Regions from separate parts of the Dehalobacter restrictus DSM 9455 genome, predicted to be linked through region 4. Evidence: riboswitches for the same ligand, from Rfam matches in the RefSeq annotation. Region 4 holds a riboswitch; each other region holds the start of a gene.
What was found. A riboswitch is a leader RNA that binds a small molecule or an ion and turns the genes downstream of it on or off. The one in region 4 is predicted to bind cyclic di-GMP.
Positions count from the first base shown of each region.

Region 1 (8,231 bases), 1.0 Mb from region 4:
TCCACCGGTTTACCCAGCATGTTCAGTATGGTCCGGGCCATCTCTAGGTTCGATGTTTCCTCCCCGCTCCCAATATTATACACCTCTCCTGGTTCCCCGTCCGAAAGTATCTCCGCAAGCGCCGCACAATGGTCCAGTACGTGGATCCATTCACGTTTATGCGACCCATCCCCATAGACAGTCAGCGGCATATTCTGTAAAACCTGAATAATACTATGCGGAATAAATTTTTCTTTATCCTGATTGGGTCCGTAGTTATTGCAGCACCGGGTCACGATCACCGGAAAACCGTAAGTTCTGGCAAAAGACCTGGCCATTAAATCAGCAGCTGCTTTGGAAGCCGAATATGGGCTGTTTGGACGAATCATGGAATGCTCCGAAAACTGTTCTGCCTCATTATCAAGACTTCCGTATACTTCATCGGTGGAAACCTGAATAAAGCGTTTTCCCGTAAAGCCGTTCTTCTCCCAATGTTCCTTGAAACAATGAAGCAGCGTTAAAGTCCCCATCAAATTGCTTCGGCCGAAAACCAGAGGATCGGTAATACTTCTGTCCACATGCGATTCGGCAGCAAAATTAATCACATCATCGGGGTCACATTCCTGAAGAATGCGTTTAACTTCTTTCGCAGTACTGATATCCCCTTGCGTAAAATAATACCTTGGATGAGCTGCCAGGTCTTGAAGATTTTCCACCTTTCCTGCGTAAGTCAGTTTATCAAAATTAATGACGATAACATCCTGATTGCGCTGCAAAATATATTTAATAAAATTGCTTCCGATAAAGCCTGCGCCACCGGTAACCATAAGAACTCTCATATTCTACACCTCAAATTATATTCTTTCGGCCAGCTCAACTGGCAAACTAGAGATCGATCTGACAGTGGTCCCCAAGAAAAAAAGTACTGGCTGAAGAGCTGTTTTCGGGGCTGCCTTGAATGGAAACCTGGTTTCCGATTAAGCTTCCGCTGATTTTCTTGGAGACATTGGCAAGTTGCGTATCCTCTAGGATAATACAATTTTCGATCTCACATTCTGTAATCCGGGTTCTCCTGCCCACTGTCGTATACGGTCCGATAAAGCTGTCCGTAATGATAGCATCATCGTCCAGATGAACTGGCCCCTGAATAATACTGTTCCGAATGGTCACATTGTTTCCCATTTGGATTTTTTGGGCCAGCGCTGCATCAAACATCAAGCGATTTGCTTCAAGAATGTCGTCTAATTTTCCGGTATCCTTCCACCATCCCCGGACCAGATCGCAAGTGACCCTGGCCCCGTTTTCCAATTGATTTTGGATTGCATCGGTAATCTCAAGTTCTCCCCGACGGGACGGTTTGATTTTGTCAATCGCTGCAAAAATGCTGTGGTCAAAGGCATAGACCCCTGTGATGATCAAGTTGCTGATATACTTCTCAGGCTTTTCGTAAAGCGCTGTTACAAATCCGTCTTTCACCACCGCAACCCCGAATTGGGAAGGATTGCTGACCGTATGAAGCAATACGCTGGTGTTGGCCTTTTGCTGGTAGAAATTTTGAATGAAGCTATCCAGCTCCATATTGAAGATGTTGTCTCCAAGGATCATCACAAAATCATCGCGGCCAAGAAAGTCGGCCGCAGTCCGAACAGCATGGGCAAGCCCCAGGGATTTATGCTGATGAATATAGGTGATTGCCGTGCCCCACGTTTCTCCGCTGCCGACCGTTTTTTTTACTTGTTCCTGCGTATCCCCAACGATAATTCCAATATCATGGATACCTGCCCTGGCTATCTTTTCAATAAGATAGATCAGAACTGGTTTGTTGACCAAGGGAAGAAGCTGTTTCGCCTTGGAATAGGTCAGCGGTCTGAGCCTTGTTCCGGTTCCTCCGCTTAAAATCAGAGCTTTCAAATTATTCTCCTGCCTTTAGCCGGTAAGATTTTCTATAAAGAGAGGGTTGTCTTTCTAATATAATATTGCGCAAGAACCGCAATGGTGTAACCACGGACAACTCCTCCCATATAATAAAGTGATAGTTGCCCTAACAGAACCTGAAGGGATGATCAAGTAAAAAGACGATTAAGTGGAGGGAGATATAGAAATGGTAGCGCCACTCCTAAGTTATGTAACCTTTAACCGCCTGGGCCAGACAATCAGGAGCCTTTCAAGTGTCCTTGAAACGCCGGAAAACTTTGAATTAGCAATCGTTGATAATAATTCCACAGATGGTACCTGGAAATATATCCAAAGTCTGAAGGACAGGCGGATCAAATTCAAAACAAGGCTCCCTGTCAATCTAGGACAGGTCTACGCCTCAAATCTAAATCTGTCCAAGAGAAGAGATGATCAATATTTTATTGCTGTCGATCAGGATGTTGTGATTGAAAGCAAAAATTGGCTGACCTACATCCTAAGGGTGTTTAAAAATACTCCGAATATCGGTTTACTCAGTATTCATGCCGGGTTTCCGCCCCGAAATATGCCTCCGACTACCCCAGTCATCAAAAATGATTTGGTTTATCTGGAATTAACCAAGAACAGGTCTGATTATTCGCAGGATTATATGCCCGGTAGCATCCTGGCCTTGAGCCCTGATCTTATCTCTAAAATTGGCTTTTGGAGTGAAGAAAATAATTTTGGCAGCAGGGAGTTGTTTCTAAGGGCTAATCATTTTACAGCGTTTAAAACAGGAATTCTGATGAACGTGAACATTTCTATCCCGCAACAAATAGTTTGCGGCAAATGTCCCGGTCAATCCTTCTGCCGTCTGTCAAAAAACGGAGAGACCAAAACCGGAGAAACCTGTTTTACCATCTACGAGAAATTAAACCAGAATAAATTATTCCGAGAACAATACCACTGGAAATTTGACGAAACAGTTAAGGATCTGCAGAGCGGTGCCCGTTCCCCATACTGCACTTCATTATTCAGTTGTAACTCCACTGCGGAGGAAACCTACAATCTTGACTGGGCAACCGAAAACTTTCAATTCTATGCATCCAAAGCCAACTGAATATTTGCCAGGGGAGAAAAAAATGATAAACAATGATGGTTTTTCTGAACCGGTCTATGTTACCGAACCTTTGCTGCCAGACTTGGCGGAGACTTACAGCATGCTCGAAATAATATGGCAAAGCAGGCAGCTCAGCAATAACGGAAAGATGGTCCAAGAACTGGAAAGAAAACTGGCTGCTTTCCTGGGCACCCGATATTTATCGGTTTTTGCAAATGGCACGAATGCCTTGCAAATTGCATGCAAAACCCTGGATCTGTCCGGGGAAGTCATCACCACCCCGTTTACCTTTGCCGCTACGGCCAACGCGCTGGCCTGGAATCATCTTACGCCGGTCTTCTGCGACATTGAAGAAGCCACGTTCAATATTGATGCCGACCGTATCGAGTCCCTGATTACGAATAAAACCACTGCCATCCTGCCGGTACACGTTTTCGGCCATCCGTGCGAGGTCGAAAAGATTGACCGGATTGCAGCAAGGCATAACCTGAAAGTACTTTATGACGGGGCCCACGCTTTTGGTGTGAAAATAAAGGATAAACCGGTCGGCTCCTATGGAGATATCACCATGTTCAGCTTTCATGCCACCAAAATCTTTCACACCGTCGAAGGCGGTGCACTTATCTTTCGGGATCAGGACCTCCAGCAGAAAGCCAAGTGTTTGAGAAATTTTGGTCTAAAAGAAGACTACAGTGTGGACGAACCGGGTATAAACGGCAAACTGAACGAATTGCAGGCTGCTGTCGGCATTTTGCTCTTAAAAGAAGTGGAAGCTGAAATAGCCCAAAGGAAATATCTTACCAACCTGTACCGGCAAGTGCTGGCTGATGTCCCTGGGATAACCGTCTCCCAGGAGGCTGAAGAAATTACAGCCAATTATCCGTATTTTGTTATCCGGGTTGATCCGACCGCATACGGTATCTCCCGGGACGAGCTCTATAGCCGATTGTTAAGCTTCAATATTTTTTGCCGAAAATATTTTTACCCGCTCTGCAGCAATTTTAAGTGTTTTAAAGGTCTTCCTTCCTCCTCCGCAGACAATCTACCCACAGCCAACAAAGTCGCAGAAAGTGTTCTGGCTCTGCCGCTTCACGGCAGAATGTCAGCGTCCGACGTTCAAAAAATAGGCGGCATCATCAGGGAAATAAAAATTAAAAATAAAAAGCAAATCAACGAAATTTTCAATTGAATTGGGCGTGTGATCATTGGCTATAAAAGATCTCATCATTTTTGGAGCCGGCGGCTTTGGCCGGGAAGCTACCGAGCTCGTTGAAGATATCAATACAGAAAAAAAGCAGTGGAACCTGTTGGGCTATATCGACCAAACTCCGGCCAAACAAGGAAAGGTTATTAATGACTATCCTGTTCTGGGCAACCTGGACTGGCTCGAAAAAAACACAGGGCACCCTCTCTGGATTGTATGTGCGATCGCGAGACCGACGGATAAATACCGTCTGATCGCCAGCCTGTCCTGTTTTCAGCTATATTTTGCCAACCTGATTCATCCCGCTGCCCGAATAAGCCACTCCGTTCAATTGGGCTGCGGCAATATCATCTGCTGGAACAGTTTTCTGTCGACGGATGTCAGGATAGGTAGTCACGTAGCCTTAAATCCGGGCTGCAGGATTGGCCACGATACGGCTGTCCGGGATTACTCCTCTTTATACTGGGACGTCACCCTGGCCGGAAACGTGCAGGTCCATGAAGGTTGTGAAATCGGTTCCAAAACTGTGGTGATCCCCGAAAAAGAGATTGGCAGGTGGAGCATCATCGGGGCTGGTGCTGCCGTCACTCGCAACATCCCGGAATACTGCACGGCCGTCGGTGTCCCTGCCCGACCGGTTAAACATTTAAAAGAATTGGTTGAAACCCATTCCCCTAAAGGACTGATGATATGAAGGAACTTTCTTCTATTTTGATCAAAACTGCGATACAGCTTGTTCTTGAAGCCATTAATCAGGCTCAAGCCTCTGCCCTGCAAAAACGCGTCAGCCCCTTCCCTGTTCAGGAAGCCGCTGACACCCCTACTGCGGAAATTTCTCAACAAGCGGTTCCAAAAAACATTGACTGGGAAGAATTAGACGACGCCACCATCCTTCAACAGATTCTAGATCCTGGGATCCTGGAAGAAATCATTGAACCTTCTGTACAGAACCCGACAGACAGCACCTCCCCTCCTCCTTTTATCAGCTATGTTACCTTCAACCGTCTCGGGCTTACCATGCAGAACCTAAACAAGATTTTGGATTCAGACGAAGATTTTGAAATGCATATCATCGACTGCAACTCCAAAGATGATACCTGGAATTATATCAAAAGCCTTCAGGACAAAAGAATTAAATCCAAAACACGCTTGAAGGTTAACCGGGGGCCGATCTATGTCCTGAACTACAACCTCAGAAAGAGAAAGCCCAACCAGTATTTCTTCACGATTGACAGCGATGTCTATATCAAGACCAAAAACTGGCTGACCAGGTATATGGAAATATTTGAAGCTTTTCCGGAAGTGGGTCTCTTAGGAACCATGCGGGATAACCCTTATCCGAGATTTCTCCCTCCCGTCATTCCTCAGGTCAAGAATGATCTATCCTATCTTCAGCTGAGAAATGCCGGCATTGATGTAATCATGGATTTTATTCCGGGATGTCTTCAGGGGTTACGGCCTGAGCTCATTGACCGGATCGGTTATTGGAATGAGGAATGCGGGTATGGCGATGCTGAATTATCACCAAGGATTGTGCATTATACTCCTTTCAAAGTCGGCTTTGTCACGACCGTGGAAATTGATATGACCCAGTTCATCGGCTGTGACAAGTGTCAGGCCCAAAGCCTCTGCACGCTGAACAGAAGCATAAAAACCTGCTTTATGCTGGCCAAGCAAGCCAACAGTAACGAAAGCTTTGCCAAAAAGGCCAAATGGAAATACCTCGAAATATTTCAAGAGCTAGCCGATGGAAAAAGAACAGCCTATTGCACTTCACTTTTGGACCCTGCATCCCGGGAAGGGAATTTGTACCATGATGCCTGGGCACTCGAGAATTTTGAATATTATTTGAGAAGATCGAACTGATCTTTACAAAATATGAACGGAGATGCTATACTTCTTTTCTGGACACAATCCAGTTGATCAGGATTTTTCAGATTTGCAAATAAAATATAATATGATTTTTAATGTGTTGGGGCAAACTTCACGAAAGTGAAGGACGCTAAAGTTATGGGTCTAAATCAGGGAATTTGAAATGCATGCAATACAAAATGAATGGAATCCAAATGCATTTCCAGGATATTCTGACAGGATTGCCAGACTACAAGGATTTTGAACTTCTCAGGGAAGAGCAGTTCCTTTTATGGATCTGCTCTTTTTTATTTCAACTATTTTGGTATATTCTAACCGGTTAGGCCAATAAAAATTGACCACACTAATGATGGAGGTGCACGATTCATGACCTTGATTCTGACCCTTGTTATTTTTGTAGCTACGTATGCACTAATCGTAACGGAGAAAATCCCGCGGGCTGTCGCCGCGGCCCTCGGTGCCTGTCTCCTGATTCTTTTGGGTGTATTCCCGCAGGAAACTGCTGTGGAACACATCGACTGGAATACGCTGGGCTTACTTATCGGCATGATGATCATTGTCGATCTGACCAGACGTTCCGGTGTCTTCGGCTTTCTGGCTATTTGGGTCGCCAAGAAAGTCAAAGGCAATCCAATCAGACTGCTGATCTCTTTGGCTATACTGACTGCCGTTTTATCGGCTTTTCTGGATAACGTGACGACTGTTTTGCTGGTCGTTCCGGTTTCCATTGTGATTGCTGAAACCTTGAAATTAAACCCAATACCTTTTTTGATTACCCAGATTCTAGCCAGCAACATCGGGGGAACCGCGACCCTGATCGGTGATCCGCCGAATATCATGATTGCCGGACCGGCAGAGCTTACTTTTATGGATTTCATGGTGAACCTGGCACCTGTGACGATTGTGATCTTGGCTGTTACCCTATTGGGCTTTTATTTTCTTTATCGCCAAAAGCTAAAGACCGATAAGGAATCCATCGCCCTGCTGCTGTCGCAAAATGAATACGACTATATTAAAGACTGAGCCCAGCTCAAAAGAAGCCTGGCCGTGCTCGCTCTGACCATTGTCGGTTTTATGCTGCACGCCGTCATCCATGTTGAGACCGCTACGATTGCGCTGGCCGGAGGCATGCTGCTCATGGTGCTGAGCCATGAGGAACCGGAAGAGGTATTTCTGGCGATTGAATGGCCGACGATCTTCTTCTTTACCGGATTATTCGTTTTAGTTGGAGGATTGGTCGAAGTCGGCGTCCTGGATAAGATTGCTGAATGGAGCCTTGGGCTTACCGGCGGTGTACCGGTCGTCATGGCGATGCTGATTGTCTGGCTTTCCGCTATTTTTTCAGCTTTCGTCGATAATATTCCATTCGTGGCCACCATGATTCCGTTGATTCAAAAAATCAGGGTCCTCGGCGGGCTGACCCCAGAACAGCTCCAGCCGCTCTGGTGGTCTCTGGCTCTGGGCGCCTGCCTGGGCGGAAACGGCACAATTGTCGGTGCCTCGGCCAACGTCATTGTCTCAGGGATTGCCGAAAAAAACGGCTATACGATCAGCTACAAAAAATACTTCCTGATCGGATTTCCGTTCATGATTCTATCCATTGTGATCGCCTCGGCGTATATTTTGCTGCGGTACTATTAGATTCTTTCTCTCTCTTCAAAATGAGTATGAAGCAATCTATGGGCAGTGTCACTGAAAGGCTGGCCCAGATATTCCTGATAAAGTTTTTGGATTTCTGAATTCTCATGAGATTTTCTGATCTTTTTATTTTTATCTTCCTGATAGATGGCTTCCTGACGCTTGCGGACAATTTCAAAATTGCCGTGATGGTAGGGCTGCCCACCTCCGGCAACACAGCCTCCGGGACAAGCCATAATTTCAATGGCTTCGTATTGATTCTTACCGTCTCTGATTTCCTCAAGCAGGGTCCGGGCGTTTCCGAGCCCGCTGGCAATGCCTATCCGTAGCATCTTGTCGCCGATTTGAACTGTGGCCTTTCGCAAGCCTCCATCTCCCCGGAGCTGCTCGAACTCAACTTTCTGTAATTCATCACCGGTCAGCCACTCATAAGCTGTCCTGAGCGCAGCTTCGATAACCCCGCCGCTGGTCCCGAAGATCACTGAGGCTCCTGTGGTTTCACCCAATGGTTTGTCATATTCACTC
Region 1 covers NZ_CP007033.1:2,317,714-2,325,944, forward strand. The annotation lists gene rfbB (dTDP-glucose 4,6-dehydratase) at 1-818, opposite strand, end outside; gene DEHRE_RS11145 (glucose-1-phosphate thymidylyltransferase) at 865-1,890, opposite strand; gene DEHRE_RS11150 (glycosyltransferase family A protein) at 2,081-2,992, shown strand; gene DEHRE_RS11155 (DegT/DnrJ/EryC1/StrS family aminotransferase) at 3,015-4,181, shown strand; gene DEHRE_RS11160 (acetyltransferase) at 4,198-4,890, shown strand; gene DEHRE_RS11165 (glycosyltransferase family 2 protein) at 4,887-6,062, shown strand; cyclic di-GMP riboswitch class I at 6,163-6,248, shown strand; partial or broken gene DEHRE_RS11170 (ArsB/NhaD family transporter) at 6,435-7,709, shown strand; gene DEHRE_RS11175 (NADH-dependent [FeFe] hydrogenase, group A6) at 7,706-8,231, opposite strand, start outside.
Region 1: another riboswitch for cyclic di-GMP. It lies ahead of DEHRE_RS11170 (ArsB/NhaD family transporter); the one in region 4 lies ahead of DEHRE_RS02060 (hypothetical protein).

Region 2 (8,231 bases), 380 kb from region 4:
GGAGGAAGCTGTATCCTTAGATTTTGCCAAGAGTAAAAAGTTGTTATGATTATATGGGCAAAATGTTGGGATAAAAAATAGTAGATAAATTAATAACCAGTATTTGTTTTGGAACAAAAGGAGGTGTAATTTTGTATAAGGGAAAATGTCTAAAAATAGGAATTGGTTTTGCAACCGGCAGAAAGAGTTTTCAAAAGGTACTGAGAAGTTACATTCATAATTGGAAAGAATCTGGTCTGGTGGATAACAATAAAATCTTATTAAATATTTTTGTAGCGTATGATCTTACTTATAATAAAACTAATAAAAAAGATTACATCAACATGCACCCGGAACTAGCCGAGAATATTGACGGTGCTATATATATTGGGAAGAGAGATATAAACGAAGAAATAGAAAATCTGATTAAAGAAAATATTATCAATCATACAGAAGCGGGGAAAATTTTTGGAAAAGGCTATGCCTCTCAGCGTAACGCTGTGCTTTACAGCGCCATAAAGAATGATATGGATTATTTGATTTTTTTAGATGACGATGAATACCCAGTGGCGGTTACCAATACTCAAAAGAATGCTGTCTGGGGAGGTCAGCATGTTCTTTCAACCCATATTAAAAACATTGGACAAGCGGACTTAACTCATGGATATCACTGCGGTTATATATCACCAATACCATTTGTGGAATACAATGATACGATGACAGAGACAGACTTTCGTTCATTTATTGAGGCTATAAGTAACGACATTCTAAACTGGGATAACATCAAGACAGTGATGAACAATGGCGGAGTGACATATGCGGATACGACCATATTAGTTAGCAATAAAACAAAAGAGGTTCAGGAAGTCAATCATGCTAAATTTATTTCTGGCGGGAACCTAGGCATCAATCTTACCGATCCGCATCGGGTCTTTCCTTTCTACAACCCTCCAGGAGCTAGAGGAGAGGATACTTTCCTAAGTACTTGCTTAAGTGAAAGAAAGGTTTTGAAAGTGCCCTGTTATACATTCCATGATGGCTTCTCTACCTACAATCATCTTTTAGAAGGGGTGCTGCCAATCCGGTTAAAGTTTATCAAAGCTGATAATGAACAAATTGTCCGGCGTTTTTACAATGCCTGTATTGGGTGGATTCGATACAAACCATTATTACTTTATATAACACAGCAGCATTGTTATGAGGAAAAAATTGAAAAAATACGCCAACAACTTAAAGAAGTTCTACCTGGAATATGCACTTATTTTGGACTGCAAGAGTTTATAAACATTTTGGCTGAACTGGAGAAATACAATAATAATGTGAAAAAACATTATGAAGAATTTATTGAAACGCAACGTATATGGGTAAAGATGATGGAGAATTTATCTAAAGATTAATAAATTAGCATAATGTTTGGAGGCCAATTATGGCTATAAAACTAATGGCAAATCTAAATAGTGAACTTTGCCGGAATATAGGAATATCTTTGGCAATTTTTATTTTTTTATTATCTTTCGTAAGATCTTTTCAAAATATCTTTTTAAAATAATATTAAAAATCGTTAAAAAAACACCTGTAGATATAGTATCAAATATTTTATTATCATTTGAAAAGCCTATAAGAGTTTTATTTATAGTGATTGGTATTTATTATGCTCTTATGTTTTTACCATTCGACAGCAATTATTATATTCTGTTTATCAAGATATTCCGTTCTCTAATAATAATTTTGATCGGATGGGGTCTATATAATTTGTCATCGACTTCATCCGCCTTTTTTATTAAAATAGCCAAACGGTTTGATATAGAAGTAGACAGGATATTATTTCCGTTTATCTCTCAACTTCTCCGATTTGTTATTGTAATATTGGTCATAAGTATCATCGCCAGTGAGTGTGGATATAATGTGGGGGGGTTTTTAGCAGGTCTGGGATTAGGTGGGTTAGCAATTGCCCTTGCAGCTCAGGATACAATCAAGAATATTTTAGGTGGAATTGTCATAATAACTGAGAAACCTTTCACAATTGGGAACTGGATTAAAACGCCCAGTGTCGAAGGGGTAGTAGAAGATATTACTTTTCGCAGTACTAAAATCAGAACTTTTGCTCAGGCTTTGGTTACTGTTCCAAATTCCACTTTGGCAAATGAAGCAATTACAAATTGGACCAAGATGGGGAAGCGAGAAATAAATTTTAACCTGGGGCTCGCATATTCCACACCCAGAAATAAGATTCAAACTTGTGTGGAAAGAATCAGTACGATGTTAAATAAACATGAAGACGTGGATAAGGAATTGATCATAGTTCGATTTAATGAGTTCAATGAGAGCAGTTTAGATATCTTTCTTTACTTTTATACAACAACAACTTCCTGGCAAGAGTATCTTCGTGTTAAAGAGAATGCAAACTATAAAATAATGGAAATTCTGGAGCAAGAGAATGTCTCGGTCGCATTCCCCAGCCGCAGTATTTATTTGGAACAAAGTAAATAATACTGGCCTCATTTCAGAAAGACTAAGAAAAGGAAAGTTCTTAAAGTTCTAGTTTATCTAATAAGATTAGAAAATGGAGGTTATATATATGAATGGACGAACTAGGAAAACTAATAAAATGCCGTACAAGCGGCTGCCATCTTTAGTAACAGCACTGATCGTCACCATCGTCTTTGCGGCGGTCTATTTCTATGCCGCGCTGCCCGCCCTCAATTTTCACAATACTGATTTATACATATTCCTGTGCATCTGCCTTGTCATCTTCTGCCTTGTTACGGTAATAGCTAAAGGTATGGCAAATCAGTTAATTGACATTAAATCCACCTTAAGAGCGTTTAAAAAGTCCTGCATTGTCCCCGCCTTTATCTGCATAGGGTTGGTCGCGGTGCTCATCTTGGGGGGCATTATCTCCAGTGTTATCCTACGCGCTAGTGCCTATTCCGAGATTCTGCCGGTAGTGACGGGTGACTTCGCAGCCGAGGTCAAACAAATTGCTTACGATCAGATTCCCATGCTGGACAAGACCTCTGCCCAGCGCCTCGGTGACCGCAAGCTTGGGGAACTTGCCGACATGGTTAGTCAGTTTGAGGTGGTTAACGACTACACCCAGATGAACTACAAAAATCAGCCGGTGCGGGTCGCCACCCTTGCCTATGGTGATATCTTTAAATGGTTTGGTAATCGCGCCGAAGGCATCCCTGCCTACATCATTATCGACATGGTAACCCAAAATGTCGACGTTGTGCGGATTGACAAGGGCATCAAATACACCAACGCAGAGCATTTCTCCCGCAACCTCAACCGCCATCTGCGATTTAACTTCCCAACCTATATGTTTGATACCCCCCACTTCGAAATTGACGACGGTGGGCATCCCTACTGGATCTGCCCTAAAATCGAAAAGACCATTGGATTATTCGGCGGCACCGATATCGACGGCGCAGTCCTAGTCGACGCGGTGACAGGCCAGTCCACCTATTATAAAGACGTGCCAACTTGGGTCGACCAGGTCTACTCGGCCGAGCTCATCATCGAGCAGTACGACTACCACGGCAAGTATTCCAGCGGCATCTTAAACTCCTTATTCGGGCAGAAGGGCGTGACCGTCACTACGGACGGCTACAATTATATTGCTCAGAACGATGATGTTTATGTCTATACCGGTATTACCTCGGTCACAGGCGATCAGAGCAACATCGGTTTTATTCTTAGCAACCAACGCACGAAAGAGACGAGGTATTACTCCTGCGCAGGTGCAGAGGAGTTCTCAGCGATGAACTCTGCCCAGGGCGTGGTGCAGCACCTGGGGTACGTCGCGACCTTCCCGCTGTTGCTTAACATCTCCGAGCAACCGACCTATTTTGTTGCCCTTAAGGACAACGCTGCGCTCGTCAAGATGTACGCAATGGTCAATGTCCAGAAGTACAACATCGTAGCGACAGGTTCGACGGTGGCGGAGTGTGAGCTGGAGTATGTTCGGCTGCTCAACCAGAACGGGCTGATCGACGAGGTGCCGATTGTGACGAGTGGAACTGAGGGGGTAGTGCAGGACATCAGGGTGGCTGTCATCGACGGCACCAGCATTTATTACTTGCTGTTTGATTCGGATGATGTTTATTTTGCAATCTCGGTGGCCGAGAGCGAGAGTGTGGTGTTGGTGAACGAGGGTGACCGCGTGAGCATTCGGACGGTGGACGCTGAGAACGGCAACGCCATTGTGAAGGCGACTGGGCTGAAGCTGCTGACTAACTAGCCCTAGTCGGAGCAAAAGTCCGTGACGTGAAAGAACTGATGGAGAGGAGGCTACCTATTATTTGAGTGGCCGACCTTCCACAACATCATATTTACCGTTGGGACAAGGGCCTTGGGCTATATTTATTGCTTAATAAGGATGTACTGTGTACTTGGCATAACAAAAGCAAAATAACAATTTTAATTAAATGTTACATTTCAAATAAAGTGTGACTGTTTTAAAAAACATATTAAGCGAATTAATATTCCAACTAGAAAAACAATTGAAATGCAAGGGCTTTGTTACAGAATATAGCCTTTCCATGGCTAAAAATTTTGGAATAAATGTGTCTTTAAGCAAGCTGGGGTATTTGTATCGAGGTAGACTTATCAACAACTGTAATATTTCTGGCTATCTTATTAGAAAATGAGGAATTTGCATAATCATAAAGATTTGAGCATTGCTTTTTTTTTAGTATAATAATAAATGAGATCTATCGGTATTAAACGCAAGTAGGAGGTCTTCGAATGGAAGAATGGAAAAGACAGATACTAGGCGCGGTTAAATCCGGACGTGCAAGTTTAGCAAATGAATATGCCCGGGCAGCAATACAAAATCCGGAGAATAAGATTTCTTTTGGGGAATTTATGTGCGGCAAGAAATACTATATGGGGGTTATCGCTAAAAACAATGTTGAGGCTCATTTATTATACCCCAATACGAAGGACCGGCTCGAACTTGAGACGGGTGATGTAATCGCAGTTAAATATGGCGATTTATATATAGTAGGTATATTTACGCTTTCAGACGATGAGATTGGAATAAAGACGTTGACGAGTGTGGATTGTCAAGGGGAACAAGATTTTGTTCAATTACGTAATGGTGGAGCTAACCATGTCGCTTTTCTTTTTCATGTTCCAAAGGATGAGAGATAGCCTGATTGGCTAAAGGATCATATTAAAAAGCAAAATACTTAAGATAAATAACTGGACAATTCAGCATAAAATGGATATATTCAGGGTATTCAAAAGAAAATTTATTTGTTATAATGTATAAGCTTAAGCAAAAATAACAATATAAAGTTGTACGAGTTGGTGCAAACTTCGTGAAAGTGAAGGACGCTAAAGCTATGGGTCTAAGGCTGCTTGTAAGTTGCTATGATTGCCAGGCTGCAAGTAATTGAACTTCTTGGGGGGGAGTAGTTCCATTTTGGATTACTCTCTTTTTTATGTCTTTTATTTTCACTTGGGAGGATGGTACATATGAAACAAATGGGCATCGGACAAGCATTCAAAGCAAATTTTCTGGGTCACGCTCCGGACTGGTACAAAAGAGCAATTCTTGCTTTTCTGTTATTGAACCCTATTTTGATGTATACCGCCGGTATGTATGTTACCGGTTGGGTGTTGATTGTCGAATTCATTTTTACCCTGGCAATGGCGTTAAAATGTTATCCGCTTCCTGCCGGTGGGCTTCTGGCAATCGAAGCCGTTGTGCTCGGACTTACTAGCCCTCAAATGGTCTATAGTGAAGTTGAAACGAACCTGCCGGTTATTCTTCTTCTGATGTTCATGGTCGCCGGGATCTATTTTATGAAAGAAGGTCTTGTGTACCTGTTTTCCAAGCTCCTTACTAAAGTACACTCTAAAGTCGCGCTTTCATTTCTGTTCGCTGTATTGGGTGCGTTTCTTTCCGCATTTCTGGATGCGCTGACCGTAACGGCGGTGATTATCGCCGTGGCCTACGGTTTCTATAACATCTTCCATAAGTTTGCTTCCAGTGAAAAAGTATACGAAGAGTATGACATTAATCACGATCATAGTGTTGATGAGAAATATCATGAGGATCTGGACGAGTTTCGTGGTTTTCTGCGTAATCTTATGATGCATGGCGCGGTGGGCACTGCGCTGGGCGGAGCAATAACGCTGGTTGGTGAACCGCAGAATCTGTTGATTGGCTCCATCATGAAATGGGATTTCGTAGATTTCTTTATACAATGCGCCCCTGTGTCTATCCCGGTATTGATCGTTGGTCTTCTGACCACCATTATCCTTGAAGTTACTAAGTTCTGGGGGTACGGCTACCAGTTTCCTGAGTCGGTACGAAAGGTTATGGAAGATGATGTAAAGGCCAAAGATGCTGTCAGAAATATGCGAGGACGTGTACGCCTGATTGTTATGGCTTTGTGCGGCGTTCTGCTGATCTTCTCCCTGGCGCTGCACCTGGCGGAAGTAGGCATTATTGGTCTGATGATTATTATCCTGCTTACAGCCTTCAATGGGGTTACTGAAGAAAAGCGCATTGGTCATGCCTTTGAAGAAGCGCTGCCGTTTACTGCGCTGCTGGTCGTATTTTTCGCCGTCGTCGCGGTTATTCATGACCAGCATTTGTTTACGCCGATTATTCAATGGGTACTGAACATGGAAGGACAGAATCAGCTTGTCGCTTTTTTTGCGGCCAACGGTGTCCTTTCAGCAATCAGTGACAACGTATTTGTTGCTACGGTATATATGACTGAAACACAGCAAGCATTTGAAGCCGGAGGTATTGCGCTGGAGCAGTACAACAAGCTGGCAGTTGCCATTAATATGGGTACAAATATCCCATCTGTTGCTACGCCAAACGGTCAGGCGGCGTTTCTGTTCCTCTTGACGTCTGCTCTGGCTCCGCTGATTCGCCTGTCTTACCTGGAAATGGTAAAATTGGCGCTGCCTTACGCCATCGTTATGTCTCTTACAGGTGTGCTGGCAACAATGTACCTGTTGTAATCCAAAAGTATCTAATTTAAAAACGAATCATAAAATGTTACATCACTTATCAAGCAAAAGGGGGTGTCCTATGCGGACTCTCTCTTTTATGGCTATTAGAAGAACCTAGGAAGTCTTCGGAAAAATATCTAACTGAGGCAGGAGAAAGTGAGATTCTTCGATCTTTTGAAGAACAACTAAAAGGCGGCAAGATGCTTATTGTTTCAGATATAAAGAAGGCCGTATATAAGAATTGCGTTTTGCTGCAAGTTATTCTCCAAAAGATAGAGGGTTCATCTTTTTCAATTTGTTACACAAATAGGGAAAAACAATTTGGAATAATAGGATTAGCATAGGAAACTACTTTATTGTTTACAATATCTATAAAAAGGGGACTGACTATGGTCTTGGCTTTTGCTAAAGAAGAAAAAATGAATGAAATAAGTGTAGGCGGAGTTTATAGCCTTTGGAATATTTTGACATATAATTATGGTATTATGGTAAAGCTTGAAATTTATCAAAATTACGCTCATGATATAGATTTGAAATTTAAGCTACAAGATATACTTGATGATTTGAAAGACCGGAACAATAAGATTGAAAAAATAATGAATAAATACAATGTTAAATCTCCCGATTATCCGCCTAAAGATGTACACGAAGTAATAAATTCCCAGGTGGTAACTGACCAACAGATTGGCAAATTTCTTTTGTTAATAGCACAAGAACGACTGGAGATAAAAGTTCGGGCAGTGAGAAACGCTAGTGTCTCCGATGATGTTCGCAGCTTATTTATGAGATTCGTAGAAGAGGAGATTTATAACCTGGATTCCATCCTTAATTATTTGAAACTGAAAAAGTGGGTCCATCAGCCGCCGATGTATCCTAACGTCCCAGAAGGCAGCAAAGAGGACTGCTACCTATGGGATCATCTGGTTTATCGTTATTTAAACATGGAGCAAATAAAGTTCTTTTCGCGGCTTGTTCATGATGGAGACTTTGGACTTCTCCTTAATAAGCGCTATGAAATGTCGGAACAACAAGCTAAACAGTTGGAAGACGAAATGAACACTTTAGGGTTGCCTATTCCCAAAAGACCTCCAAAATCATTAGGGTTAGTTGACAATACTGAATTTATTGATGATTATTTTATCTTTAACCAACTGCTTTATGGAATGACGGCTGCTACGATCAATCATGCCCAAGCTGTAAAGTGTTCAATAGATGACCGATTAAGAAAACTCTTTGGAGGGTACCTCTGGAGTGAAATGGAAGCCATCAAT
Region 2 covers NZ_CP007033.1:37,013-45,243, reverse strand. The annotation lists partial or broken gene DEHRE_RS00240 (4-hydroxy-tetrahydrodipicolinate reductase) at 1-49, shown strand, start outside; gene DEHRE_RS00235 (hypothetical protein) at 132-1,376, shown strand; gene DEHRE_RS00230 (mechanosensitive ion channel family protein) at 1,444-2,469, shown strand; gene DEHRE_RS00225 (hypothetical protein) at 2,558-4,222, shown strand; gene DEHRE_RS00220 (hypothetical protein) at 4,729-5,136, shown strand; cyclic di-GMP riboswitch class I at 5,287-5,378, shown strand; gene nhaB (sodium/proton antiporter NhaB) at 5,464-6,969, shown strand; gene DEHRE_RS00210 (DUF3231 family protein) at 7,350-8,231, shown strand, end outside.
Region 2: another riboswitch for cyclic di-GMP. It lies ahead of nhaB (sodium/proton antiporter NhaB); the one in region 4 lies ahead of DEHRE_RS02060 (hypothetical protein).

Region 3 (8,231 bases), 1.4 Mb from region 4:
ATATTTTTCTATAATCGCTTTTTCAAAGTCTGTTTTATCCGTATTGATGGCCAACTGGTTCTTTCCGGTAAATAAGGTCATTTTTCCAAGTGTCTCGAATGAAGGATAATCTGTCCCCCAAGCCTTGTTCAAACTACTAATATTTCCATATCTATTTTGCAGCCAGTTGATCAAGGCAATCTTTGCCGTATGGGTTTTATCTTTTTTTATGACCAAGTCCGTAAGTCCGTATGTCGTATCAAAACTTTGGCCCCACCAGGAAAGTTCGTTATCCAGATAATAGCCGAAAAGCCATGGGTCATTCTGATCTTCTTGGATCACCTTTCTAGCTAAGTCATCACAATAGTACTCAAATTTTGGACTGAAAACATTCGGAAAACAATGATTGCTTGCGTCCAATCCGTATATTACATAATCTTCTCCGTATTTAGAAAAACTGCTCCCGAATCCAAATGATACCGTATGCGCTAGTCCACGATACCTCAAAGACGGTGCTGAATCTATTCCCAGAAGATTAAATCCCCAACTGTTTAACCGCTCCGCAGTATTTTCTGCCCATTCTTCCTCAGAACCATAGATGCTTTTTACATTCTGTTCATAAGGGGAATAACCCAATGCCTCTGAGTAAATTCCTTTATATGTCATTCTCTGTGTTCCGACGGCAATAAATCCATTCCCATTAGGCGCAATCACCCACCATTTATCCCCTATTTTTTGGGTATGAAAAAATCCCGTTTTTTTACCGCTTATCGTCGTATCTGTTTCGATTTTAAGCTCAGGATATGAGCTAACTGCATTAACTTCATAAACTTTTTTATTTATTGTGCATTTTGCGTTATCGTACTTTGTTTCTACGGCCGCACTTGTCAGAGCAGGAATTCCTTTCTTTGTACAATTCTCCGAAGAAAAAATATATTCTTTCTCCCATATTTTTTTACCATCTAACTCGCATACTACCCCTGTAATTGATTTATTATTTAAACTTATCTTGAGCACATACGGCTGGTTATATTTCCACTCAATTCCATCTCCTACGTATGAACCAACTTTTAGTTTTGTCTCCCCATAATCTTGCACACACCATTGCCCATTAAACATTTCTTGAAGTTCAATATAATGCATTTCATTTTTAGCCTCAGGCCCTTCAACAAGTGCTAACGACCAATAATTATTATTGTCTGAATAAACTGATATCCCCGCCGACTTATACTTATCCCCTTGCGATACTTGAATAGTAACTTCAGATTCAAAAGTCAAATCAGTCCCAACGGTAGAATCATATTTAGCAAAGCTCTTTTTCAATGAATTATTTTCGAAACAACCATTATTTACTTCCCAAGATATATCGTCAGTGATCCACTGAGGGCTACCATCACTTCCAGCAACGTAGGCGGAGAAATCATCCTGCAATCTTTGACTGCTTACACTGGGTTCACTTCCAGCTAGTGTTGTTGGTGCCACTAAAACTAATATTAGGCTTATCGTGATTAACATTTTGATTGTTTTTCTTAAAATGTACATATTCTGTCCCTCTCCAAAACAAAAAACTTATTTTTGGTAACTGGCTGCCATTTTACAGGCCCTATAGCTTTGCGTCCCTGCTTTTCAACAGGTTTGCCATTGTCAGTAATAAGTTAGACAAAAACAAAAAACTTAATTTTGGTAACTGGCTGCCATTTTACAGGCCCTCTAGCTTTGCGTCCCTGCTTTTCAACAGGTTTGCCATTGTCAGTAATAAGTTTTTGTCCGATATTCATTTAATTAATAACTATCATATCTTCATTATTTAGTCAATAGTGTTTTTTATATTTTTTCTTTTGTCCTAATATATCTAAAAATAAGTAAAGCAATGATTCCAACAATTAAAACGTATAAACCCACGAATAAATATACGCTAAACGAAGTAACTGTCACTTTACAAGTATCTGATATACTCTTATCTTCTGTACTAACCCTTATGAAAACTGTTCCTGGAGATAAGCCTTTGACCACTCCATCATTAACTGAGGCTATTTGCGGGTTATCTGACGTCCAATTTATTGTTTTATTAGAAGCGTTTGTAGGTATAATTAACGCTTCTAACTTCCGGGTCTGACCGACCTTGATAAATAACTCCTCGGGACTTATTTTAATATTTGTCACCTTTATGTCGTCCAAACTTGTATTTGGATTCTCATCAGCGACAGTTTTTGTAATATTCACCTTAACATTATCAAATTGCGCTTCAAAGGCAGCTGTCGTTAGCGAGGGGATACCTGTTTTAACACAATTATCAGGTTTAAATAGATATTTTGTTTTCCAAATCAAAGAGCCATCCAATTCATATACAGCACCCGTAATACTCAATTCATTTAGAGTTATTTTTAATCGATAAGGGTGATTATAGTCCCAATGTAAGCCACCTGGCTGCAAAGTTCCTGTTTCTAATTTTGTATCTCCCCTTGACTCGGCACACCATTTGCCATTAATCATTTCCTCAAGTTCTACATAGTGAGTATTCTTGTCCGGTGCCTCAACTAAGGCTAAATGCCAGTAATTCTCATGATCTGTATAGACAGCTATTCCTGCAATTTTATACTTATCACCATTAGAAGATTTGATCATCACTTCCGATTCGAAGGATACTTCAGCGCCAGTTGGCGAGTTGAGCAATGCAAAGCTTTTCTTCACCAAGTCATTCTTAAAATAACCGTCATTAATTACCCATGAAAACCCATTGGTCACCCAATTAGGCATTCCATCACTTCCAGTTGCATATCCAGAAAAATCGTCGTCATATACAAATACCGTATTATTTGACGCATCATCCAGTCCGGCCAAGGAGGCCGAACTGAAGGTTAACAGTATCTGAGATACCGTCAATAATACTGCCAGTGCCTTTTTCAGAATCACAATCCTATCGCTTTCCTTTCTAAATATACGATTGGTTTACGAAGACCATCATAATTATGATTTATCTTTAATTTCTAAGAGAATACACATTACCATTTGTTGCTTTCGCTACACTGGTAACCAAAGCATAAGGTTCATCCTTTTCATTCACTAGTCCGTAATTTGTATCTAGCTTATAAGATTTTGTTAATCCTTCAGCCGGAGGATCAACCCACATGAAAAATTCAGAACCGACAAGAAATGGCATATTGAATAATGCTTTTTGATATATTTCATAAGCTTTTGCTCTCTCCGTCTGCGTATCTACTCGCATCCCAGCCCCTACGGTACACGGGAGTCCGCTATCATACGCCGGAAAAGACCATTCGCTTATCATTATTGGCTGCTTTGCTTTATTGTAAATCTGTGCAAATATCTCACTGAGCTCAACGTTCTGATAAACACCATTCACTTTTATTTGGTCATAAGCTGTTTCCGCTTGCAGGTCAACTTTTCCATAGTAATTAAACGTACTTATATCCGTATAATTTCTGCCGATACCCCATACCAAATCATAACATTTCTCAGTTCCGCATGCATTTCTGCTGCCTAATATCATATGGTTTTTATCGTATTTCTTTATTGCCCCTGTTGTTATCGTATAATATTTTTCTATAATCGCTTTTTCAAAGTCTGTTTTATCCGTATTGATGGCCAACTGGTTCTTTCCGGTAAATAAGGTCATTTTTCCAAGTGTCTCGAATGAAGGATAATCTGTCCCCCAAGCCTTGTTCAAACTACTAATATTTCCATATCTATTTTGCAGCCAGTTGATCAAGGCAATCTTTGCCGTATGGGTTTTATCTTTTTTTATGACCAAGTCCGTAAGTCCGTATGTCGTATCAAAACTTTGGCCCCACCAGGAAAGTTCGTTATCCAGATAATAGCCGAAAAGCCATGGGTCATTCTGATCTTCTTGGATCACCTTTCTAGCTAAGTCATCACAATAGTACTCAAATTTTGGACTGAAAACATTCGGAAAACAATGATTGCTTGCGTCCAATCCGTATATTACATAATCTTCTCCGTATTTAGAAAAACTGCTCCCGAATCCAAATGATACCGTATGCGCTAGTCCACGATACCTCAAAGACGGTGCTGAATCTATTCCCAGAAGATTAAATCCCCAACTGTTTAACCGCTCCGCAGTATTTTCTGCCCATTCTTCCTCAGAACCATAGATGCTTTTTACATTCTGTTCATAAGGGGAATAACCCAATGCCTCTGAGTAAATTCCTTTATATGTCATTCTCTGTGTTCCGACGGCAATAAATCCATTCCCATTAGGCGCAATCACCCACCATTTATCCCCTATTTTTTGGGTATGAAAAAATCCCGTTTTTTTACCGCTTATCGTCGTATCTGTTTCGATTTTAAGCTCAGGATATGCACGTATTAAAATGGGTTCTTCGTCTCTGTATGCCAAAGCAACTATATCAATCTCTATAGTTATTTCAGATTTAACCGAAACATCAGGCTCTGATTTTAATACAGAAGAGCAAAGAAGATCGTTTTGCGAATCGTATATTATTTTTGCTGAATTTTGTTCACTAAATCCAAAGGCAGGAAAACCTGTGGAAAAAATAAGAAAGAACAACAATAAATAAAATATTTTTTTTGTTAAAATCTTCAAAATATAATCCCCTTACTTTATAAAAAAATCTCAAATATAAGAAATATGATATAATATAAAAGAGATATTTTGTCATCGGAGGAAAATAATGAAAAGTGTGTATAATCTGCTTCTTCATCTGCTAAGAGTATTTATTAACGGTGAAATACCAGATAAGGAATTACTTGCCTCCGTTGATGGCGTTGAACTTTATAATCAAGCCAGACTACAAGGTGTTTCTTCATTTCTGTTTGAGACTGTTTATCAACATAATGATTTGTTAAAAATCGATCACAATGTATTGACTCATTGGAAAGAGAAAACGGTTGTGACTGCCGCACGTCAGTTGATGATGCTTCCAACGATAGAAACAATCTTTAATCTTTTTGAGACCAATGGCATAACAGCTATATCACTTAAAGGACTTGTCTTTAAGGAACAATATGCTCGGCCTGAACTACGTTCGATGAATGATCTAGATGTATTAATCAACGAAAAACAGATGAATCAATGCATAGAAGCGATGACTTCTCTAGGTTATAAGCCGAATGAACTAAATTACAATGATCCTGATCATATGCATATCGATATGATAAAAGCGGGTACATTCGCCGTTGAGCTTCACCGAACCCTTTGGCATCCCAAATATATGCAAAAAATCGACAACAGCGACTGGGTAGATCATATCTGGAAAGACAAGCGTCTTCAAACGGTAGCCGGATTCCAATTTTATTGCTTATCTCCGGAGGATGAATTGATCAATGCTGTTATTCACACAGCAAGGCATTTAAAACACTCTAATGCAAATCTTCGTCTTCTATCAGATTTCGTTCTATTTTTTAATTCTTACCGCAATCAAATTGATATAAACTACATTGAACAAACCTTAAAGTCAATGGCAATCTTGGATTTCTACTATTATTTAATGGATACATGCCGATTATACTTAGGATTACATCTTCCTGATAACTATCAATTAAATTCGACCAAGAATTCAGTGATAATCATTCAGAATATCATGAACAAAGAGGAAATGATTATAAGCAGCGATAGAGATCAAGAAAAAAAAATTAATGGTTATCAGTATTTGCTCCAAAAGATAAAACTTGTTATCTCCAACAGCTCCATATACAATAAGCTCTTAAAAATCGTTCATCCTTTACGATCAAAAGCACGTTTTCTACGGAAAATCGGACTACATTTTCGGTATTAAACCTTTGCTGTATCCTTAGATATTCCCTTATTTAATGACCTAAATTGCTTTTTTGCCTTTTTCAAAAATCGATTGGAATTAAAGAAATAATTATAAGAGCTGTAGTATCTTTTATAATCACGCTTCTTGACTTTATTCAGAACAATCCCGATCAACTTGGCATTAATGCCATGCAATTGTTCTTTGGCCCGTTGCAGACTTTTTTTCGAAGTGAATCCCGCTTTTACAATCAGCATAGTTGCATCTGCTTTTGACGCGACTATTGCTCCGTCAAAAACGCTTTCTAGCGCCGGCGTATCGAAAATTATATAGTCATACTCAATTTTTACTTGCTCGAATAACTTCTGAAAGCGTACTGCACACAACTTTTCGATCGGATTCGAACAGTCTGTTCCACAGGATAAATAGGTTAGGTTTGGAATATTCGTGTTGCTGATTACCTCCTCTAGTCGACCTCTCCCCTCAAGATAATCTGACAAGCCTAACTGCGCTTCAGCATTCAACCTCTTTGCAGCCGTCGGTTTACGCATGTCTGCATCAACGAAAAGCACCCTCCACCCAGAGCGTGCAATGGATATCGAAAGACTAATCGCAAGCGAAGTTTTTCCTTCTTCTGGCTTGCAACTCAATAAAGCAAACGTTTTACTTCTTCCATTATTGTTAATGAGAAGACCGGCTGTAAGCATTTCATAAGCGTCCCTGACCGCATTATTATCATTATCATACACATTAAAAGTCTTTATCTGCATAATATTACTTCTCCTCTTTATTGAAGATCATGCTCGGGTATAATCCCAATGACACGAACCCCGATATTATTTTCAATATCTTCAACTGAACGGATGGTTGTATCAAAATATTCCAACAAATAAATAATTCCCAAGGAAAAAACTTCTCCTGCAACGATCCATAGAATCATTTTTATAATGCCGTTATCCGGGATTGGCGTATTAGAAACCTGAGCTTTATCCAATATCCCGATAAAATCACTATTTGTGATTTCTTTAACTTTTGACGAAAATACTTCTCCCATTACATTCGCGATTGATGCAGCCATTATCGCATCATATGCAGTCACTCTGATTTTTAATAAACCCGAGTCTTCGTTGATTGATAAATTCGCCATTGAGGAAATTGTGCCCGCAGATAGACTATATTGATCCAGCTTCCTAGCGGCTTCAGCAGCTACAGAGCGGCTATAAAAAATCCCGGAATATTGTTTAAGAAATTCCTTCCCCATCGTGATGTCAGAATAACTCAAAGACTCACCTGCCGTCACTCTATCACGATTGAGAACATATAGCGTTGTATCTGCGTTATACGTTGGAGATGATAAGAAAATATGAAAAAACCATCCCATTCCTCCAAATAAAACCGCAGAAACAACGCATAACCACCACTTGCGACTGATTGAATCGATGATTCTTCTAATTTCCACGTATATCTTCCTTTCAATAACGTATTATTTTCCGACTCCGTCATATATAAAACCTATCGTTTCAAGCTCATTCCTGTCATAAATATTTCTGAAATCAAAGAAATAATTGCCGTTCATTTTACTTTTCATCTTAGCTAAGTCCATACTCCGAAACTGGTTCCATTCCGTAAGCAGGACAACAGCCTGAGCATCTGCTATAGCTGCATATTCATTCTCGGCATAATCAAGATCCAAATTCAGAAATGCAACTTTTTTGGCGTTCTCCATTGCAATCGGATCATAAACAGAAAGACGTGCCCCTCTTTTATGCAACTCATGAATTATCGTAATTGAAGGAGCCTCCCGCATATCATCGGTCCCTGGCTTAAAAGCAAGTCCTAAGACGGCAATCCGCTTGCCTTGAATATCCCCCATTTTTGTGATGATTTTATCAACCATGCGTAACTTTTGAGATTGGTTCGCAATAATTACAGCATCTACAATTGAAATATCAACGCCAAACTCTCTTCCAATATGCACTAACGCCTTTGTATCTTTTGGAAAACAACTGCCCCCGTATCCCGGACCTGCATGCAAAAAAACTTTCCGATTCGCTTATCCAATCCCATCGCCCTTGAAACATGCTGCACATTTCCCCCTGCAGCCTCACATAGACGAGATATCTCATTAATAAAAGTGATCTTTGTGGCAAGGAAGGCATTTGAAGCGTATTTAATAATTTCTGCTGTTTCGATATTGGTGAGAACAAAAGGGTGATTATTGAGATAAAGGACTCTATAAACATCACGCATGATCTCTTCAGCCTTTACATGATCTGATCCAATGACAATCCTTTCTGGATGCATGAAATCATTGACCGCTGCTCCCTCTCTAAGAAACTCAGGGTTAGAAACAACATCATAATCGATGTTGAGCTTACGTTTTTCTAAAACTTCTTTTATCGTCTGTTTTACTAATTTCCCAGTTCCTACTGGCACGGTGGACTTATTCACAATAACCTTGTAGCAATTCATGTTTTCTGCAATTTTCCTTGCAGC
Region 3 covers NZ_CP007033.1:1,952,320-1,960,550, forward strand. The annotation lists gene DEHRE_RS09360 (beta-galactosidase) at 1-1,494, opposite strand, end outside; cyclic di-GMP riboswitch class I at 1,554-1,629, opposite strand; cyclic di-GMP riboswitch class I at 1,659-1,734, opposite strand; gene DEHRE_RS14125 (Ig-like domain-containing protein) at 1,804-2,892, opposite strand; gene DEHRE_RS09370 (beta-galactosidase) at 2,960-4,564, opposite strand; gene DEHRE_RS09375 (nucleotidyltransferase domain-containing protein) at 4,653-5,756, shown strand; gene DEHRE_RS09380 (CpsD/CapB family tyrosine-protein kinase) at 5,753-6,505, opposite strand; gene DEHRE_RS09385 (YveK family protein) at 6,523-7,194, opposite strand; gene DEHRE_RS15570 (UDP binding domain-containing protein) at 7,219-7,632, opposite strand; partial or broken gene DEHRE_RS15575 (UDP-glucose dehydrogenase family protein) at 7,708-8,231, opposite strand, start outside.
Region 3: another riboswitch for cyclic di-GMP. It lies ahead of DEHRE_RS09360 (beta-galactosidase); the one in region 4 lies ahead of DEHRE_RS02060 (hypothetical protein).

Region 4 (8,231 bases):
CAATCAGAATGTTGTGCTACAGCAGACTTCTTATGCAGGGCCAAGTTTTGGCATAAGTTTAAGCTTATAGCTCTCCAATAATAATTATAAGGAGGATCGATTAAATGAAGTTCAATGTTTTAAAAAAAAGTATTGTCTCTTTTTTGGCTATTGGTGTTATTTTCTTACAAGTAGCAGCTCCAGTAAGCGCCGAAGTAGTTGTATCAGGAGCAAAATGGACAAATACAGTTACTGTAAGTGGTGTTAAATATTTAAATACTCCAGTAAACACAACATATTTAGCGACCAATTGGCAGACGCCAGGAAGTACAGCAGTAAGCAATTGGACCAATTATTCGGGCAGTTATGTGAAAGCCTCTGTTCAAAACAATTCGACTTCCAAAGTTGATTGTGCTTCTAAAGTAAGTGGGACTTGGTATAGTTGGGCTCCCGCCAATGCATATGCAATTACTAATATTCAAGATTCCTCCGGAGTTTGGGCGTATAATTTTAATACTGGGGCGTCAAACTCACTCGGAACAAGTTTTGTATATGCACAGATATATACCAATCCTATGTACGATAGTAATTCGGATTTAAGCCAAACAAGTAAAACTTATGTCTTAACACATGAAATAGGTCATACACAAAATCTAGGTCATACCCAAAGCCAAACAACTGCCTCGGTGATGCGTACAGGTTATGCATCTTACTCTTGGGCAAATTATGATAGACCTCAAGATTATGACCGAGCAGTTCTTGTTGCTCTTTATCAAACTTATCTCGGAAGATAATAATTAATTAAGGAGAGTTTATCTTATGAAAAGAAAAATAGCATGGGCAGTTCCCTTGGGGTTGGTTGCAGTATTATTTATTGCAGGGTTTGTCGGATACAATAAAACGTTGATATATAACAACAACCCTGATACAGCAAGTAAGATTATTGGCTCAGAAAGTATGATGATGAGCAGGCCGGAAGCAACAAAAATGGATGATTTGACGAAATACGCTGATTTAATCATTGTAGGAGAGGTCTTATCCGATGCGGTTGATAGTGAGATTGAATTTGATTTTCCAAATGAAGAATTAAAACAAAAGGCAATGGGAGAGTCAAGTGAGGTACCAAAAGTTGCTTTAGCGTGTTCTCAAATAAAAATCATAAAGACACTATACGGCGAATCTCAGCGTGACACAATTACATTGGCACAGGTCGGAAAAGCAGGTAACGATAACGGCGAAACAAAAGTCAAAAAAGGAGATAAAATGCTCTTAGTCCTTCAGCGGCATACTGATGATCCCAATAAATATTCATCAGTTGCAGTTGAAGATGGACTTTTTAAAATCTCCGAAGACAATAAAATTCTTTCACTATCAGATAATAGATTTACTTCGAGATACGATGATCGATCTTTAGATCTTTTGGTTAAAGATATGAATAAAGGAGCAAAGAAAAATAAGTAACTATAAGTGATTAGGGGCTGGTGCAGACGAAAAATTTATTCGTTTGTAATAGCCCCTTTTTGTTAGAAAATCAAGGGTTAGGAAGCCTGAGATGTCGGGATCTACTTATGGAAGATACTATGTAATACTGAAATGGGTGCCGCAATCTTGAAGAAAAATCAGTAACTAGGCACAACAGTAGGGTAGTCGTAATGTAAAAAAGTAAAACAGATGCAAGAATGCAATTGGTGGTAACATCATACACCCACTTACTTTGACCCGGATTCAGACGAAACTAATATAAATATATAGAAATAACCAAATTATGTCACAAAATCCTCCTTTGATTTGTTCTATTGTCATAGAAACAAAATAAAGGAGGATTTTTATGTTAACCAAAAAGCTTTTATCACTGGGAATCTGCATGCTAATCTTATTCTCATTCTCAACACCGCTACTTGCGGCGGAGGCGAACACATCATCCCCACTGGGGGTGAATTATGTTTACATTAACAAGGCAAGTAGTACACTGTCTATTTCTAATGGAACAGCCAGTATCAATGGTTATGTGCAAAAGACGCCTTCGGGCACGAGTATTCAACTTACATCAACTCTCCAGCGTTATTCAAGTGGATCATGGGCAACGGTAGCAAGTTGGTCAACAACTTCCGCATCGTCCTCGGCTTCCATATCACAAATCTATACGGTTTACAGTGGTACGTACAGAGTGGCAACATCCTATTCAGTGAGCGGGCCAAACGGTACGGAATCAGGCACGGTTTACAGTACAACGGAGACTTATTAAGGAAAAATTGTTATGCAGGGGGGTGAGTCCAGTGTTTTGTATATTTGTTAAATATAGACTGTAATATGCATAGCGTTGTCTGACAAATAAAAGGCCCTTGCATATCTCCCCTATCTTGAACCATCCAAACGATCATGATCGGTAGATATTTAAGAGCCCGTATCAAAATTATACAGGATTATAAAGCGAATGTAAATTTAAGATTAACTGCTATATAAAGGAGGAAGTATAAATATGTTAAAGAAAAGTGTTATTTCGGTTCTCTGCGCAACCCTATTATTAATCGGTATCCCAGGAAGTATTTTTGCTGCAAATGATGATTCTAACACGCCATTTCCGTCAACGAAGGTGGATCAGACTACTTATATGCCAGCAGATGTCGTAGCTGCACTCGATGCCACCAATACTGATTCAAATAAGTCCATTGCCCCAAATACTACTACGGGTGATCTTCTTACTGCCATAGTGTTGCCAAGATCAATGAATATCAATACTCCAAAAATTGATATGAAGAAAGTGCACGATACAAATCCTTTAGAAAAATTACAGAAAGAAAATCTTAAAAGTCACGGGTATAGTAACGAAGAAATCAAGGACATGGACGCAGGGGACTATAATGAAATAGAGAAAACATGGAGGATCTCTGAAAGCGACATATCTCTTTATAAGAGCTTTTTCCCTGAGCTTGAAAATGTTGATATCAGCAATTGGACCTATGGCGACTATTTGGCATACGATGAAGAAGCTGCTGCAAATGCAAATGTTTATGCCCCAACACCAGAACAGGCTACAGCTCTTGAGGCTAGAAATATCACTCTCAGTGATGCCAGAACGCTCTTGAAAGATTTCTACTCTTATGATGGTATTTTAGAACAAAGTGATGAAACTTTGAAAGAATATATCGAGGCTTACTATCAGTTCACTGTCGACAACATTTATGCACTTGCTGATATTAGCGAGAAAAAGAATTCAATAAAAAATACCCAGTCTATCAACACAGGTAAATTTACTGTTCAATATCAGGAAGAACCGGATCCTCTTCTGCAAGGAAACACATATCGATATGTTAGTTTTCCCGGAGGGTATGGGTACGATTGGTTCCATGAAGATGCCGGGACTCATGTGAGCCAGACGGTTCGTGATAACCAAAAAGCAGCTGTTGTAAAGGGATATAACAGGCTATACGGAGTATCAGGAACCACTTATACCTGTGGCAACTTATGGGGAACATGGTCCAAGAGCCAAGCAGGTGCGCATGAAGGAATCGACTATAATCGCGGTACAAATCCTACAATCTATACGATGGCTACAGGGTCTGTCTATTACTACTATAACAATGGCTCTACTAGAAGCCAAGTATGTGTAACTGATGCATCATATACGTATACCTATCTTCACATGGCAACAATAAATATTAAAAACAATGGTGTGGTAACTGGACCGACCTATCCATCTGGTGTTAACGTGACAGCAGGGAGCAGTTCTCTGGGAACCCAGGGGTCGGTAGGGAACTCCAGTGGAAACCATGTGCACTTTGAAGTTCATTCCGGCAGCACAATTGGCTTATTTGGAGAAAATGAGGATACACTATCCTGTCTTAATCCATATAACGCTATAAACCGATTCTAAAAAAGTTGTAAGTATTCTATTATACACCTTAAAATAATAAGTATTATCTGAATGATATTTAGGGGAGACCGGCATGAGCTTTTAGCTTGTTTCCCCTGTATCATTTCAATAAAAAAGAGAGGCTGGTGCAGTTATTGAGACGAGTGCTTATTCCATTTATACTCATTGCATTATTATTATACTCGGGTTGTAATAGCGCCCCTGCCACACAACAGGTTCCTCCTGATCAAACCGTTAATCAGGAGTCCCGAACATTCAGCAAAGGATTTACTTTGGAAAACCAAAGTGACCCCGAGTTAACGGATCGATCTTCAAACTACATTACCGAAGAATTTACCGGTATTCAGGGAGTAATTTGGAACCCTATACGTTTCCTGGATAATGATCGTTTCCTTTATTTGGCCACTAATATGGATAATACGGACCCGTGGATCTATTGCTATAACCTCAAAACTAAAAAAGCTGATAAACTATATCCATCCGAAGGCGGTTTCGGAAATTTGTTTATTCAGAATATTGATAGTTATTCTATGGTGGACAGCACTGCTCTGGTGTCAATTAAAAATAATCAGGTTAGCAATAAGGTTTTATTTGAGGACTGGAAACAGAAAAATCAACAATATAAAGCCTGTGATGCCATTGCCAATCCCCGTACCGGTAAAGTAGTTCTCGTGGACAATAATACAAAAAAGTGTACATTAACCGACTTGAATTTGGAAAAGGCAGTAGATTTGCCTTTTATGGGAGTGTATAGTGCTTGCTGGGCCGACGACAACAACATCATTTTTGGGGCCTTTGATAATTTTAAGGAGCGTCAGGGCAGTGCTGTCATTACATACAATATTCAGAACGAAGTGACAGCAAAAACCTATCTTGGGGATGACCAGGTTTTTGTTGGTCCCGGACGAGACTCCGATGATTATTGCGAGTTTGCGTACCAGGATGATTACCACGGCTCTCCGGGGGCTTTGGGGGTAATTGGCTATGCTCAAAATAAAATCATTTTTTTTGAATTTAAAAATATAGCAGATATGGACTTTCAATATCATTGGATCATTGCGGCAGCAACTGAGAAACCGATCGACTGGGAAGCGTGGGGGAGGACAACTGAGGGAACAGTACGCCTGTGCGTTTATGATGTGGCTACGAACGCCTATATTATTAGAGACAAGGCTTTACCCCGTCCGGCAGGAATGATCGTTTCACCGGATGGAAGGACAATCGTTTATAAAACCTTCGGGAAAGACTATATCAACCGGGAGAAATAATACTATCTTATATTTATTTATATATTCAGCTGGACAGTGATGATCTTGGGTCATCAAAGTCAGCAGCTCTTCTTTAGAATATGAACGATAAAGGGCAAACCTGTCCAAAGACAGGGACGCAAAGCCGTAGGGTCTAAGGTGCTTATCCGCACAATGACAGCCTGGCTGCCGAATGATTTAGAGCAATATATAAACCATGAATTTTATTAATGATTGTTCATACGCCATTGTAATTATTAAAACCTTCTGGAGATAAAAGGGAAATGATTAAAACAAAAAAATACAAGGTTTTATGTGGTATTCTCTTCCTGGTTATACTGGTAATCATCTTGGCGGCATGCGGGAATACTAATTCATTAAATGAAGGGGAAAATGTGATTTCTAAAGATAAAGATAATATTTCTTTAAAGATTAAAAATACAAAAAGCATCAGTATTCATGACATAGTCAGTAGCAGTAGCAACAGTATTGTCCATATCACAGACCCAGAAATCATCAATCAGATGGAGAGCTTATTCAACAAAGCCTCTTTTATCAAATGCACAGATAGCATACAAGCACCCCTCCTTTACATTAATTTTTCCAACGACAGTAGCTCAATCAGCTTTTTTGTTTACGCAAATGACATTGTAGATATTGACGGAACAAAATACAAATCGAAGGATATTACCTTCGATGCGATCAATATGTTTTATCTCAAGAAAAAATAGGGCTGCGCGCACATTTATAACATTTTCATACGACAAACATCAGTTTCAAGCTACTTACCGGGGCAATTCCCGGTTTTTCTTTTCTGTTTTCCGTAAGAGGCCGAGCATTTTTAGTATGCGACGGTTCATTTTTGCAGAGTTATATTGGTCCAAACAATTTAGAATTTCATGAGATAATTACAAAAAAATATCCAAATAATGTCACAAAATCCTCCTTTGATTTGTTCTATTGTCATAGTAACAAAATTAAAGGAGGATTTTTATGTTAACAAAAAAACTTGTATCGTTTGGAATCTGCATGTTGCTCCTGTTTTCGTTTTCAGCACCGCTGCTTGCGGCAAATGAAAGCCCTACGCTCACATCTCCAATAGGGGTGAGGTATGTCTACGTTAACAAGGCAAGCAGTACATTGTCGATTTCTTCTAATGGAACAGCCAGTATCAATGGTTATGTGCAAAAGACGCCTTCGGGCACGAGCATTCAACTTACATCAACTCTCCAGCGTTATTCAAGTGGATCATGGGCAACGGTAGCAAGTTGGTCAACAACTTCCGCATCATCCTCTGCTTCCATATCACAAACCTATACGGTTTACAGTGGTACGTACAGAGTGGCAACGTACTATGCAGTCAGTGGACCAGGCGGCACGGAGTCCGGCACTGTTTACAGTACAACGGAGAGTTATTAAGGTTTAGTTTGTATTAATTAGTAGGAAGCCCCCATATAGACGTTGGTAAAATATGAAATGGAGCTACTTCTTAAGTCAATACTCCTTTTGAAACTACAGGGAAAACTAATTTACTATATACACTATATTTTCTTAATAAATGTAAGGAGATATGATATCCATACATTTAAATACATGGATATCATACAAAGTATTTTAATTATGAAAGTAAATAAAAGATTTTCATGGGTTGCCATTAGTCTTGGAGTAGCATTTCTTGCTGTACTATTAATAGTAAATGTCAATACAGCATATTCGGACAGTAATAAATCTCAGGAAGAACTTGCATTTAAAGATAAGGCTGTAGAAATTATGAAAATAGATACCAATGTGGCCAAACCTGTGTATTTGCGAGAAGTATATGATGAAAGTATTGCTGAATTGAGTTCTGATATAAGATATAAATGCGTACATGCTCTTACTTCGTTATCGATGGACGGAACTCACAGAAATGGTGATTTCATGCCAGTATTCTTCATTGAAGGAAATGATAAAGTATCGATAGCAATTAAACACGACGACGGAACCCTAACCCTTGATGAATTTGATATATCGGGAAAAAATCCGGTTAAAACAAATCAAATAGTTAAGGAGCAGAATAATGATTGGTAGAAAGTTGAAAATTTCAATTTTAACATTGGCATTTACCCTATTATGTGCCAATGTTGCATTTGCCTTTAATTGGGGTTCGAGTGGTTGTTATTCTCGCCTCAGTAATCAAATTTATCAAGTATACGGTTATTCCGTTTAGTTATAATATAAGGAGTTTGAAGGTTCGGTTACGATATGTCGATATGGAGGCATTCTTTCTTTCAGTATTTGCCACGATTTATAATAGAAGGGTTTTTTGTCCTATGAAGAAAATAAAACTGATAATCATATACTTGTTAATCACGATTGGCTTTATTTTTAACGGAGAATTGTTCATTCTTTATCTGGATGGTTTTCAAGAATCCTATTACCAGTCAAGCTTTGATTTTGTTAACCGGGAAGCCGCTATAGAGGAAAAAGAAGTCATCCAGGATTTTAACGATGCGGGGAAGGCGTACGATGTCGATTTCTTCTTTGTGGACAGTACAATAATTTCGGCATACGCCAAAGAGATAACGATATTCGGCACGCCGAATGCCTTGAAAACCCTGCAAGCCAATGGTATTTTTGAAGGAAAGCATAACAGCCTTTTTATGGGAGAAACACAAGTTAGATATGCAGATTTCAATAATATTAAGACGATTGAAAAGTTCAAAGACTGTTATTACATAGGCGATCAATCCCAACAGGAAGCGATGCGCTTATTCAAAGCGAGCCTGGTAGGTAAATACGGAGGCGGACTCCCTAAATTGTTCAGTTCCGATAAAGAGACCTGGTTGAATCTATTGGCAGTTTGGTCTATTGTTTTTGGCTTGATCCTGCTGCTGACGATTTATGAAATCATCAGCCTGAAGAAGGAGATCATGGTGCGGATAACCCTTGGGGAGGATGTCAGAGCCGTTTTCGGCAGAAATGCATTGGCTGATATCGGTATCCTGGTTAGCGCGTTCATTAGCGTGCCGTTCATATTAAGCCTATTATCCAATTCCAATGTACTTTTTAAGATTCAAGCCCTGGCCTTGGTCTTTCTGGTGTTCATGCTTGCCAATACCCTGATCAATGCAGCCGTTTTGCGCGTTAAC
Region 4 covers NZ_CP007033.1:420,353-428,583, forward strand. The annotation lists gene DEHRE_RS02035 (M10 family metallopeptidase domain-containing protein) at 105-773, shown strand; gene DEHRE_RS02040 (hypothetical protein) at 799-1,440, shown strand; gene DEHRE_RS02050 (M23 family metallopeptidase) at 2,459-3,853, shown strand; gene DEHRE_RS02055 (hypothetical protein) at 4,264-5,121, shown strand; cyclic di-GMP riboswitch class I at 5,205-5,294, shown strand; gene DEHRE_RS02060 (hypothetical protein) at 5,385-5,831, shown strand; gene DEHRE_RS14290 (hypothetical protein) at 6,094-6,519, shown strand; gene DEHRE_RS02065 (hypothetical protein) at 6,694-7,170, shown strand; gene DEHRE_RS02070 (hypothetical protein) at 7,413-8,231, shown strand, end outside.